Regions from separate parts of the Cytobacillus sp. T106 genome, predicted to be linked through region 3. Evidence: riboswitches for the same ligand, from Rfam matches in the RefSeq annotation. Region 3 holds a riboswitch; each other region holds the start of a gene.
What was found. Region 3 has a riboswitch for cobalamin ahead of ABU165_RS14180 (acyl-CoA thioesterase). Riboswitches for the same ligand answer to the same signal wherever they lie in the genome.
Positions count from the first base shown of each region.

Region 1: another riboswitch for cobalamin. It lies ahead of ABU165_RS07895 ((2Fe-2S) ferredoxin domain-containing protein); the one in region 3 lies ahead of ABU165_RS14180 (acyl-CoA thioesterase).
Region 2: another riboswitch for cobalamin. It lies ahead of ABU165_RS12730 (ribonucleoside-diphosphate reductase subunit alpha); the one in region 3 lies ahead of ABU165_RS14180 (acyl-CoA thioesterase).

Region 1 covers NZ_JBEUMK010000003.1:51,281-55,482, forward strand. Annotated here, with positions in the region: gene ABU165_RS07885 (sirohydrochlorin chelatase) at 1-152, opposite strand, end outside; gene cobJ (precorrin-3B C(17)-methyltransferase) at 175-1,812, opposite strand; gene ABU165_RS07895 ((2Fe-2S) ferredoxin domain-containing protein) at 1,854-2,240, opposite strand; cobalamin riboswitch at 2,372-2,564, opposite strand; cobalamin riboswitch at 2,686-2,870, opposite strand; gene ABU165_RS07900 (aspartate/glutamate racemase family protein) at 2,987-3,700, opposite strand; gene pdxR (MocR-like pyridoxine biosynthesis transcription factor PdxR) at 3,808-4,202, shown strand, end outside.
Region 2 covers NZ_JBEUMK010000006.1:31,520-35,721, forward strand. Annotated here, with positions in the region: gene ABU165_RS12725 (ribonucleotide-diphosphate reductase subunit beta) at 1-177, opposite strand, end outside; gene ABU165_RS12730 (ribonucleoside-diphosphate reductase subunit alpha) at 195-2,426, opposite strand; cobalamin riboswitch at 2,561-2,757, opposite strand; gene ABU165_RS12735 (hypothetical protein) at 2,980-3,363, opposite strand; gene ABU165_RS12740 (DeoR/GlpR family DNA-binding transcription regulator) at 3,591-4,202, shown strand, end outside.
Region 3 covers NZ_JBEUMK010000007.1:73,893-78,094, forward strand. Annotated here, with positions in the region: gene ABU165_RS14170 (ABC transporter substrate-binding protein) at 1-753, shown strand, start outside; gene ABU165_RS14175 (hypothetical protein) at 852-1,115, shown strand; cobalamin riboswitch at 1,168-1,357, shown strand; gene ABU165_RS14180 (acyl-CoA thioesterase) at 1,496-1,969, shown strand; gene metG (methionine--tRNA ligase) at 2,024-3,667, opposite strand; T-box leader at 3,745-3,996, opposite strand.

The DNA.
Region 1 (4,202 bases), on a different contig from region 3:
TGGCTGATTGTCGGCATTTCAAATTCAAGGAAACATGTTTCTACCAAAAGCGAGGAATCGAGCCTGGGCTCAAGCTCCCTGATAAATTCCCTTACCTGGACATTTCCTTCGGGATCTCTGCTTCCATGGCCTACCAGCAATACTGCTCTCATGAACTTCTCTCCTCCTGTATAGTTATTCGCCGCAAGGGGCTGGCTCCAATTCGATAACCGGAGCGATATCTTTATGCTTAAAGCCCTGAACTTGTCTGGCCCTCTTGAAATACTTGTAAAAGCGCTCATTCGGGTGACCGTTTTCCCTGTACTCCCGGACAATGCTTTCAATCACGCCGACGATTTGATCGGGCGGTATACCCTCCGCAGCTGCCTGCCCGGGATGAGCGGTCCGGCCAACTGTCTTGGCACCAAGGAACAAGTCGAATTTGCCTTTTCGGAATACAAGGCCGATATCATCATTCACTGCTCCATAGCAGGCCATACCGCAGCCATTGAATCCAAGCTTCAGCTCTTTCGGGAGCTGGATCCCGCCAAGCTTCGCCTGAATCTCCTCGGCATATGGTATGGAAGCGCCTTTTTCCCCTTCACAGAAGTCGCAGGCCTTCAATTGAAAGACATCTCCAACCGGAGCCAGAAGGAATCCTGCCTTTTCGAGCTTCATAGTGACGGACTCAGGATTGTTTGTCGGGATCCGCAGCAATATCTGGTGATGAGGTGTATATTCCATCGTCCCCTCTTCGCCTGCCACTTCAGCCAGTGTTATCATTTGTTTTGGGGTAAACTTTTTGTTGGCGATTCCCGGACTTACAGCCAGCTCAAAAGTATCTGCGGCTTTCTCCGGAACATGGAGCATAGACGGCGACGGACTGAGGGCTTCCTGTTTTCTGTATGACTTTCCAGACGCTCTTTCCAGTGCTTCCATGGCCAGCTCGGCAGGTGAAGCACTATGCTTACCAGCCTTTTGAACGGAAGGCTGCTCCGCTTTCCCCTCGTGAAGGGCCCATGGCTCATTTTCCGGCCTCAGCCGTTCGTGCGGACGGAGCCTTTGCTCTGCAGCATCCAAAGTGTATTTTCGCTGATAGCCCCTTGGGGTGATCATTTTGCCATCGTAAATAAAGGTTGATGAATTCCCGATCATCACGGTCGTCAGCATGCCGATATCAAATTCAAGCATATCCTTGAGATTGGTGATAACAACGTTTTGACTGTCTCGGTAAGCGCTTTTTATCAGGGCGACAGGTGTTTCAGGCGAACGGTATTTAGCCAAAATCCTCTGTGCCTCTTCAATTTGCCTCGTCCGCCTGCCGCTTTTCGGATTATACAAAGCAACGACAAAATCTCCCATGCCTGCCGCTTCAATCCGCCTTTCAATGATGCTCCACGGAGTAAGATGGTCACTTAGGCTGATGGTGCAGGCATCATGCATGACCGGAGCTCCGATCAGGGAAGCGCATGAATTGATGGCCGATATCCCGGGGATCACTTCCACGGCGACACCGTCTGATTCCCTCCAGCCTTTCTCAATCAGCACTTCATAGACAAGCCCTGCCATTCCATAGACCCCTGCATCCCCGCTTGAAATGACGGCAACCTTCTTCCCTTCTTCAGCATACCTGACTGCTGCCTGTGCCCTGGATACCTCTTCCGACATCCCTGTACTGATGATTTCCTGGTCTGTGATCAGATCACGGATCAGCTCTACATACGTTTTGTAGCCAATGATATAGTCACTTTCCTGAATGGCGTCCTTCGCCCTTTTTGTGATATGTTCCGCATTCCCAGGGCCGAAGCCGACAATCAGCAGCTTACCTTTCACAGCTATCCTCTCCTTTTGGCAAAATGGCTGTCCCATAGCGGTCAGACTTCCTTCAGCTCTTTTGCAGGCTTCTCAATCCCTTTAATTGAGTCTTCGCTCACCTTAACGAAAGTGCTTTCCTCATATTCATAAAGAATAGACTCCCTCAGCTCATAGACAGGGGCTTGCTCATTCCGGATGATTTTCCGGCCAATCTCCTCAGTTGCCGCCTTATACCAAGTTCCTTCAGGGTACACGACTACCACACATGCATCCTTGCAGCGCCCGTTGCATCTTGTCCTGGTGGTATGCACCTCAGCATCCAGATCCAGCCGGCTGATTTCATCACGGATGGCCTCTGTCACCTCTTCGCCGCCTTTTCTCATGCAGCTTGAGCCATTGCAGATCAATACATGGCTTTTCGTCCGTGTCAGATTCCAGGTTGTCATCATGATCTCTCCTTCTTTTTGAAAAAATAAAAGGCACTCCAACCCCATTGGGCAGAGTGCCAGAAGCAGGCATAGGCAAAAAAGGATTGCCTATGCATCATGTCTTCCAGCACCTATGACCCGTAGGAGCTAAAGAAAGAAAAAACAAGGCAGGTCTCCTGACTCAGGATCGTCACCCGGCTGCGCCTTCCCGACATTCATCAGTGGCTGCTGCAGCTGGATTCCCCTTTCACAGTGGCGGGACCGTGCCGGAATTGCACCGGCTTCCCTTTTAAGCACGACAGCCTGTCACAGCTGTCATGCACCTATGTTTTTGTATTCATTTCAGCATATAAAAAAACCTTAATCCCAATATTCCGGAATTAAGGCGCGAGATGATTTCCTGTTCATTTTTTGGCATGCAAAAAAGAAAGAAAAATCATTCCCAGCCTTCCCTCCGAAGAATAAGAAACGAAATTTAAAAGCAGGTCTTCTGGCTTATACGTCACTTTACTCTTGCCTCCTTCCCGGTTTCCCAGTGGATGATGGCAATTTCATCAGCATATACAGTAGCGGGGGCTGCTCCGGATTCTAACCGGATTCCCTATTATCCCATTTGTCAAAATGGGCACTTTTAAATGGCTATTAGATTCTCTCTTAATTTACTCTAAAATTCTAATAATTCAAGTATTGTATTGTTTTACCAATTGTGATATGACATATTATGATATTTTTCAGCAAAAATGCCTTTATCAGCAGTTCTATTATCAGGAATTCGAAGGATTATATTGACTTCCCAGTGCGAATTTCACTGCCTTTGATGCATGTATAAAAGTTGTGTCGAATAAAGGCAGCCGGCAGTCTTCCTGACTGATCAACAGGGGAATTTCCGTACATCCGAGGATGATTCCCTGGGCGCCTTTCTTTTCCAGGCGGTGAATGATATCGAGATAAGCAGTTTTTGACTCCCCCTTAAATTCACCCCTGCATAATTCCTCAAAAATCACCTCATGAACCCGTTCCCGGTCACCTTCCTCTGGAACGAGAACCTCAATGCCATGTTCCTCAAGGATTTTTTTATAAAAAGTCTGCTCCATTGTGAATTTGGTGCCGAGCAGGCCAACTGCCTCTATGCCTTGCTTTTTAATCTCCTCAACCACGCATTCTACAATATGTATGACGGGAATCCTGCAGGCTTTTTGAAGATCTTCTGCCATCAGATGCATAGTATTGGTGCAAATAACGATGCAGTCTGCTCCTCCCGTTTCAAGGAACCTTGCTGCTTCAATCATTTTTTCAGTTGCCTTTTCCCAGTTCCCGCTTCTTTGCAGGGCAGCAATTTCTTCAAAATCAAAAGAGTAAAGCAGGCAGCGGGCTGAATGGATCCCGCCCAGTTTTTCCTGGACAAGGCGGTTGATATATGAATAATACACGCTTGTCGATTCCCAGCTCATTCCCCCGATTAATCCAATTGTTTTCATTTCGATCATCCTCCTTATGGTACTGTAAAGATATCATGATATACTGGATGAAAATAGAGCCACAATTAGATGACTTTTATAGTACCAGTTGACAGATTGGAGAGAAGATTATGTGGTTTCAAATTGTTCGGGAAGGCCCAAAGTCGTTGACTCAGCAAATTTATGAGAAGCTGAGATCATATATTTTAAATGGGGAATTGCAGGAAGGCGAAAAGGTTCCGTCAACACGCGAGCTTTCAGCCTCTTTGCAGGTCTCCCGAAATATTACACTGGAAGTCTATGACCAGCTGGCATCAGAAGGATATTTGGAGGTTCGGCCAAAGTCAGGGACATATATAGCTGCTGGCGCAGCCTTTCTCCGGCCAGAAATGGCCCATCGGCGGAAAGAAAAGGAGAAAGTGAACGATGACTTAGAGAATATGATAGACTTGAAAGCTTCTACACCGGCCATGGATCATTTCCCCAGAAAAGTGTGGGGCAAGCTGGCAAAGGATGTATGCAT
Region 2 (4,202 bases), on a different contig from region 3:
ATTGATTTCAAAAGGGGTCCAGAAATTGGCGAGCATCCGTTTATATTTAGGAAAGGCCCATTGAAACCTCACATCGTCCCAGTTCAGGATATTGGAACATTCTCCGTTGATGATTCCAGTAGAGCGGTTTGGTGCTGTTTTATTCATGATTTCTCTCTTATTGACAGGGGTTGTCATCGAATCACTCCTTTTCATTAGCTTGAGCAGGAATCGCAGTCTTCAAAGTCGGAAGAAGTAGAGCGGACATAGTATGTCGTCTTCAGTCCGTTTTTCCAGGCAGACAGATGCAAATCCAGCAGTTCCTTCGCTTTAATATTGTTCTGCACATATAAATTAAAAGAAATTGCCTGATCGATATGCTTCTGTCTTTTGCTGTTCTGCAGGATGCTCCAATGCTGGTCAATCACATAAGCCGATTTGTAGTACCAGGTTGTATGCTCATTCAGGTCGGGTGCCGTTACCGGAATCTTATAATCTTTCTTTTCCTCAGAGTAGAATTTCCTGAATATCGGATCAATGCTCGGGCTGCTTCCTGCAATGATGCTAGTTGATGCATTTGGTGCTACAGCCATCAGATATCCATTTCGGATTCCATTTTTCCTGACAGCCTGCATCAATGAATCCCAATCATGCACAGAATCCAAACTGCTGTATCCCCGGGATGTAAAATATTCGCCTGAATGCCAGTCAGAGCCCTTGAAGCCCGGGTATGATCCTTTTTCCATCGCCAGATTCATGCTTGCTTTAATCGTCAGGAAGGCAATCTTTTCGTACAATTCATCTGCCAGCCGGACGGCTTCTTCGTTTTCCCACCTGAGCTTTTTCAAGGCGAGCAAATGGTGCCAGCCAAAGGTCCCGAGTCCAATTGCCCTGTATTTCCGGTTGGTGGCCACTCCCTGCAGGACGGGAATGGTATTCAAGTCAATCACATTATCAAGCATCCTGACCTGAATGGGAATCAATCTTTCCAATACATGGTCGGCTGCTGCCCTTGCCAGATTGATAGATGAAAGATTGCAGACGACAAAATCGCCGGGAATTTTCTCTATGATGATCCGGCCATCTTCCTCGCGCTGGTCTTTTGTGATCGTTGCGCTTTGATTCTGCACGATTTCAGTGCAGAGATTAGTGCAATAAATCATCCCCAAATGACGATTGGGGTTCTTCCTGTTTACCTCATCACGGTAAAACATGAATGGAGTGCCGGTTTCCAGCTGGCTGATCATAATCCTTTTCATAATATCGATTGCCGGAACTTTTTGCTTCGACAGCCGCGGGTTTGCGACGCATTCTTCATACTTAACCCTGAATGAACCTGCACCAGGCTTTTCATCATAAAAGTCTTCAAGGGAGAAGCCCATAACGCTGCGGACCTCATGGGGATCGAACAAATGCCAGTCCCCGCGGGCTTCTACCGTTTCCATGAATAGATCCGGCAGGCAGACCCCGGTGAATAAATCATGGGTGCGGTAGCGTTCATCACCGTTATTCAATTTGCTGTCCAGGAAGGAAAAGATATCTTTATGCCAGATGTCGAGATAGACGCTGACTGCCCCTTTGCGCTGGCCGAGCTGATCGACGCTGACAGCTGTGTTATTAAGCTGCTTCATCCATGGAAGGACCCCTGATGAAGCCCCTTTAAAGCCTTTTATATCACTGCCCCTGCTTCTGATTTTTCCCAGATAGACCCCGATGCCGCCGCCGTTCTTGGAAAGATTGGCGATATCTGTGTTGCTGTCATATATGCCCTGGAGACTGTCATCTACAGTATCAATAAAGCAGCTTGAAAGCTGGCCCCAATTTTTTCCTGCATTGGAAAGTGTAGGGGTTGCTGCTGTCATATACAGATTGCTTAAAGCCCAATAGGATTCCTTAATGAGGGACAATCTGCGTTCCTTTGGCTCTGAACGGTTCAAAGTCATGCTGATGATCATGAATCTTTCCTGAGGCAGCTCAAAAAGCCTCTTTTTCTTATCCCGGCTCAGGTAGCGGTCAGCAAGCATTTTCACTGCTATATATGTAAAAAGCCTGTCCTTTTCCGGGTCAATATAAGTCCCGATTATATCAATTTCTTCTTTTGTGTAGGATTCCAGCAGGACTGGGGAGTAGACGCCGGCATCGGTTAAATCGGTGATAAGCCCATACAGTGGGCCATAGCTTTCTCCGGCAGTGGAGCGCCGGTGCTCGGCAGCCTTCTCATAAAGACTTGATAAGTACAGGCGGGCGGCCACGTATGTCCAGTCAGGCTCAGCCTCGCTGATCATGGAAAGGGAATCAAGAATCAGCTGGTTTAGCAGTTCATCATTACTTGGAGTGTGATTATCCTGAAGCTGAGTCGCCCTTTTATAAAGCGGCTGAAAATCCAAATGCGGGAAATCAGAATCAATGGATGCCAATGGCAGCGGTTTTGCGGAAGAAATGTTCATAGTCGTACCTCCTGGGTTGATCAGTATTTTGACAATAAAAAAATCCGCCCACAATTTGGGCGGATCAAACGACGGCATAAAGGAAAATAAAACGATTTATACCATCGTTTCATCTTCCCAATCCCCGAAGAACCGAAACTCGTACAAGCATGGCAGGTCTCCTGGCTTGTGCTTCATCCTACTCTGAGCCCTTCCCATATATGCGCCTATTCAGCGTTCATATACAGTGGATGCTCATTTCGTACACACTTACAGTTGCGGGGACAGCTCCGGCGTTGAACCGGATTCCCTATTATGCCCTAAAAGGGCACCATCGCTTGCGGATTCTTATTCAATTGAAGGCTGGTGCCAAAAATCGGCAGCCAGGACGATTATTCGCTAAAATCCCCGGACTCTCTGCAAAAAAAATCGCTTCCCGAGTTTCAGAAGCGAAAAAGGAAAAAGAGACCATAAACAAAATTCATTCACAAGGACAACAATATGTAGTGCTGATTCCTGGTGGATTATCAATATGTTGTACCATGATTGTAGCATAGTTAAAAACCAACAGCAATCATAAAGCGATAAAATAATAAAAATATGGAAGGAGAAGCATGGCGCTCCCTGCAATTAGCAGAATCCGAGCCGTATTTGTCGAAAGCCTGCCGCTATTTTTCCATTTTTTATACCAGCTCCACCTCTGCAGATTTGTCTTATAAAGAAGAAAAAGAAGCATGCATAAAGCAGCAGACTGAATATAGAATGGCAGACCGAACGCTTTGCCTGTTATATCTTCATCTGCCGGAACCGCAAGTTCAAGAATCTTTTCATGGAATGACCCAAAAAGGGCAAACGCAGCAACAGCAATGATGATTACTTTAATCAATTCAAGATAAAAACCGCCAATATTTTTCACTGAGACACTCTCCAAAACATTTATATATTTTTGCTCTTTCATTATAGCCTCCCTTTAGACAGCTAACAAAACATAACGATTATCAAAATAATTAAAATAAAACAAAAACATTCATAAACAATCAAATATTGAATCTATTTGATTGTTTATGAGTGAAAATGATTGATTTTTGAAATCGATTCCATTACAATTGGCTTACATAATAAATCTTAAACTTCTAAGCCAAAAGCCATGAAGCGGCAATAATAAAGAGCTGGGAGGTGACAATCTTGCTGACGCCAGAGAGACATCAGCTCATTCTGCAAATGCTTAAAGAGAAGCATACAGTTAAAATACAGGAACTTGTAGAAATGACAGATTCCTCAGAATCAACCATCAGACGGGATTTATCACAGCTTGAAAATGATAAATTTTTAAAAAGGGTGCACGGAGGCGCTGCCAGGCTGCAGGGAAAGCTTCAAGAGCCGAGCATGGTTGAGAAATCATCCATAAACCGTCATGAGAAGAAGGATATTGCCAAGTATGCAGCAGGCCTTGTAGAAGAAGGGGATTGCCTATATCTGGATGCAGGGTCAACCGTTCAGGAAATGATTCCCTTTCTGCCTCTGAAAGACATTGTTGTCGTGACAAATGGCCTTATGCATATTCAAAGCCTTATGGAAAGAGGGATTAAGACCTTCCTTGTGGGCGGGTATGCAAAGCCGCACACAAATGCCATCATAGGCAGGGGAGCCTTAGCGAGCCTTGGGCAATACAGGTTTGATAAATGCTTTATGGGTGTTAATGGAATTCATCCGCAGTTCGGCTATACCACACCGGACCAGGAGGAAGCAATGATCAAGCAGACAGCTATTTCACTGTCGAGGGAAGCATATGTACTT
Region 3 (4,202 bases):
CATTCAAAAATTCCAAACTTGAAATATATCGACCCGAGGTTCATGGACTTGGCATTCGATCCAAAAAATGAATACTCTATCCCTTATTTCTGGGGGACGGTCGGCATAGCCTATAACACAGATCTGCTTGGGGACAAAGAAATTACAAGCTGGAATGACCTTTGGGATGAAGATCTGCGAAACCAGATTCTCCTAATTGATGGTGCAAGGGAAGTTATGGGAATGGGCTTGAATTCCCTCAATTATTCCCTTAATGATCAAAATAAGAAGCATCTGAGGGAAGCGAAGGAAAAGCTTGATACCCTTACTCCGAATATCAAAGCCATTGTCGGGGATGAAATCCGGATGCTGCTTGAAAACGATGAAGCAGCCATAGGTGTTGTCTGGTCAGGAACTGCTTCAGAGCTGATGTGGAAAAAGGACAATATTGAGTATGTTCTCCCTGAGGAAGGGACGAACCTGTGGTTTGATAATATGGTCATTCCAAAAACGGCAAAAAACGTGGATGCCGCCCACCAGTTCATGAACTTCATGCTTGATCCGGAAGTCGCTGCCCAGAATACCGAATATGTAGGCTATTCGACGCCGAATAAAGAGGCGCTGAATTACCTGCCGGAGGAAATTGTCAGTGACAAGCGCTTCTATCCGGACCCGGAAATGACCGAAAAGCTGGAAGTGTACGAGAACCTTGGGAAAAAAATGCTCGCACATTATAATGAACTGTTTTTGGAATTCAAAATGCATAGTAAATAATAGCAGCGGCTGGAGGAGTCTCCGGCCGCTTTTTTGCATTCTAGCATGATTTCCGTCCTGTCAGGGGATCCTAGTCTTAAAAACAGGAGGAGGCAGTCATGTATTATATCAGCGGAAACATCATTTCAGGGGAATATGATGATCAGGCAGAACATTTTTCCATCAGCATGATCAAACACTTTAAGACTCAGTCCATTTTGACCAAGGATCAGGCTATCCAGCTTCTTGACTACCTCTACAGGCATAGGGACGAAGAGGGAGGCCAGGTCATCACCTTGAATGACCAGATGCCGCTGCGCATCTCTTCCGAGGAGATCAATTCCCTGATACTTGATCTTGAAAAGATTGAATCCCATTTTTAATGTTCTCCGAAATCTATATCCGATAATGATAGAATATGATATGATTTCTTTAATTGAATAAATGCTTTATGGTGCTTTGCAGCATGCTGCAAACTTAAAAGGGAAGCCGGTTGAATTCCGGCGCGGTCCCGCCACTGTAATGCGGAGGCTCCTCCCTCGATGCCACTGTTCCTTAGCGGACGGGAAGGCGGAAGGAGTCTGTGATGCTGAGCCAGGAGACCTGCCATAAAGAAGTACACAACCGTCCTACGGGTGATAGGAGAGTGATGCGCTTTTAATATGGTAAAGTTTTGTTATTTGTTAAATTTTTTATGTGCAGGCATCCTCTATGAAGGATGCCTTTTATTTTTTTCATACAATAAGCCCGAGGAGTGAAACCTATGAAAAAAGCTTATCCAGCAGACCGTTCCCGCACCATTCAGACCAGGCTGGTGCTTCCGCCGGATACAAACCATCTTCAGACAATTTTCGGCGGCAAAGTGCTATCCTATATTGATGAAATTGCTGCCATTACTGCAATGAAGCATTCCGGCAGCATGGTAGTAACAGCTTCGATCGACTCTGTGGATTTCCTGTCTTCAGCTTCAGTCGGTGACGCCCTTACTCTTGAAGCCTTTGTTGCCTCAACAGGGAGAACCTCCATGGAAGTCTATGTGAAAGTGCATGCAGCCAATCTTTTAACAGGGATTCGAACGCTGACGACCGAATCCTTTTTAACCATGGTTGCCGTGGATGAAAACGGCAAGCCCATTCCAGTATCCGGGGTGCTGCCTCATTCTGAGGAAGAAATCAGGCTGTTTGCTTCAGCAGGGGCACGAAAGGAGCATAGAAAAAACAGAATGCTTATACGATAAAAGGTGGCTTTCAGCCACCTCTGTATTCATGAAATAAGGCACCTTCTTCAGCAGCTATTTCCTACGGGCTGCTTCCAGCCTATCCAGCTCCTCTGGGATCCTTCCTTCTTCTAAGCGGCTGAAAAGGGGGGCGATAGTGCCGAGCCTTTTCTCTGCAGCCCGAACCTCTTTCCATTCCAGCGTATGCGCATTCACCTGCAGCATGTTATTTATCTTCCTGCTGGAGAAAGGGAGGAAGGGGTTCAGAAGCCTTGCCAGATTTTTGATGATGTACACACAGGTCTGCAATGCATCTGCACATTTTTGCGGGTCGCTTTTAATCGTTTTCCAAGGCTGTTCACTGTCAAAATATTTATTGGCCGAGCGTACAAAGGCGAAAATATCCTCAAGCGCTTCTTTTAGCTTTGCGCCTTCGATCTTTTCTCCGGTTTTCTCATATAAATGCTTAATATCCTCCTGTACAGCTTCACTTAATTTTCCATCCGGTATCATGCTGTCATAATATTTTTCGATAAACTTAAAAGTTCTGTTGACCAGATTGCCATATGCCCCAAGCAGCTCACTGTTATGGCTGTAAACGAATTCCCGCCAGGAAAAGTCAGCATCCCTGTTCTCAGGAGCATTGACAGCAAGGAAATACCGGATTGAATCCGGTTCATATCTTTCAAGTATGTCAGGGACCCAGACTGCATAATTCCTGCTTGTTGAAAGCTTCTTTTTCTCTAGTGTAAGATATTCGCCGGAAACCATCCGCGCTGGTTCCCCAGGCAGCCCTATCCCCATTTGAATAGCTGGCCAGATGATGGTATGGAAAGGGATATTGTCTTTCCCATGCACATAATAGGATATAACATCACTACCCCAGAACCTGCTGCCATCCTTGCCGTGCTGGCGGGCCCATTCCCTGCTGGCAGAAAGATAGCCAATCACCGCTTCAATCCAAACATAAATTTTTTTCTTCTCCATTCCTTCAATAGGGACTGGCACCCCAACATCCAAATCCCTAGTTGCAGCCCGGTCCAGAAGCCCCTCAGTTAAATATCTTCTTGTCAGGCTGCTGCTGTTGTCCCTCCACAAATGGCGGGAGCGTGCCTCCTCGGACAGCTCTTCAAGCTGCTTCTGAAAATGGCTCAGCCTGAAATAATAATGATCAGTTTCTTTCATTTCCGGCGGTGTCCCGCATATTTTACAGGATTTATCCAGAAGGTCGGCCGGCTCAAGGATGGCTGAGCAGGCATCGCATTGATCCCCGCGTGCTTGGCTGCCGCAGGAAGGGCAGACTCCCTCTACATACCTGTCAGGCAGAAACTGGACACATGTCCGGCAATAAGTTTGTTCTATCGTTCTTGGAACAAGATGGCCATTTTCCAAGAGCGACAGAAATACTTCCTGTACAGTCTGATGATGATGCGGGGCATCTGTCCTTGTATATAAATCATAAGTAAAACCCAGCTGTTCAAAGCTTGCTGCGAAATCCCTGTGATAGCGGTCAGCAATTTCTTTCGCTGATTTGCCTTCATGTTTTGCCCTGATCGCTATGGGTGTTCCGTTGCAGTCGCTCCCGGAAACATACAGGACTTCTTCGCCCTTCATTCTGTAATATCTTGCAAGGATATCTCCGGGCAGCAGACTTGCAATGTGCCCAAGATGAAGGGAACCGTTTGCGTAGGGCCATGCCCCGCCAATAAAAATTGCCATGTTCAATCTCCTCCTCATTTTTCCATTGGCAGATCTTAGGATAAAATAAAAAAGCCCCGTCCTTTTCTATACATATAGAAAAGGACGGGGCTTGCCCGCGGTACCACCTTTATTCGCCTTTCGGCCTCTGCAAGTACGGGGCATATAGATGCCCTTATACTGTGGGTTTGATAACAAGTACCACTACTTGCCGCAGCCTACTGGCGAAGATCGCGTTCAGTACGGGGCTCGGAGACCATTGTTCAAACAGCCGCTTTTGCTTCTTTTCACCTGCCGAAGCTCTCTGGGAAAAACGGATCTGTTTTACTTTTTCTCTTCAATGCCTTTGTATAAGAGTTAATATCTGCCAATGATTTAAAGATTATTATATTCACGGGCAGCATAAATGTCCAGCAAAATTTAACAGGGGAAGGGAAAAAATCTGGCTGTATCAGCATGATGCCCATTGCAAATATTTGACTGTTTAAAAGCAAACCTTTATCATACAAAAGGCAGATAATGATAATATTCATATAGAATAGTCCAGATAAAGGGA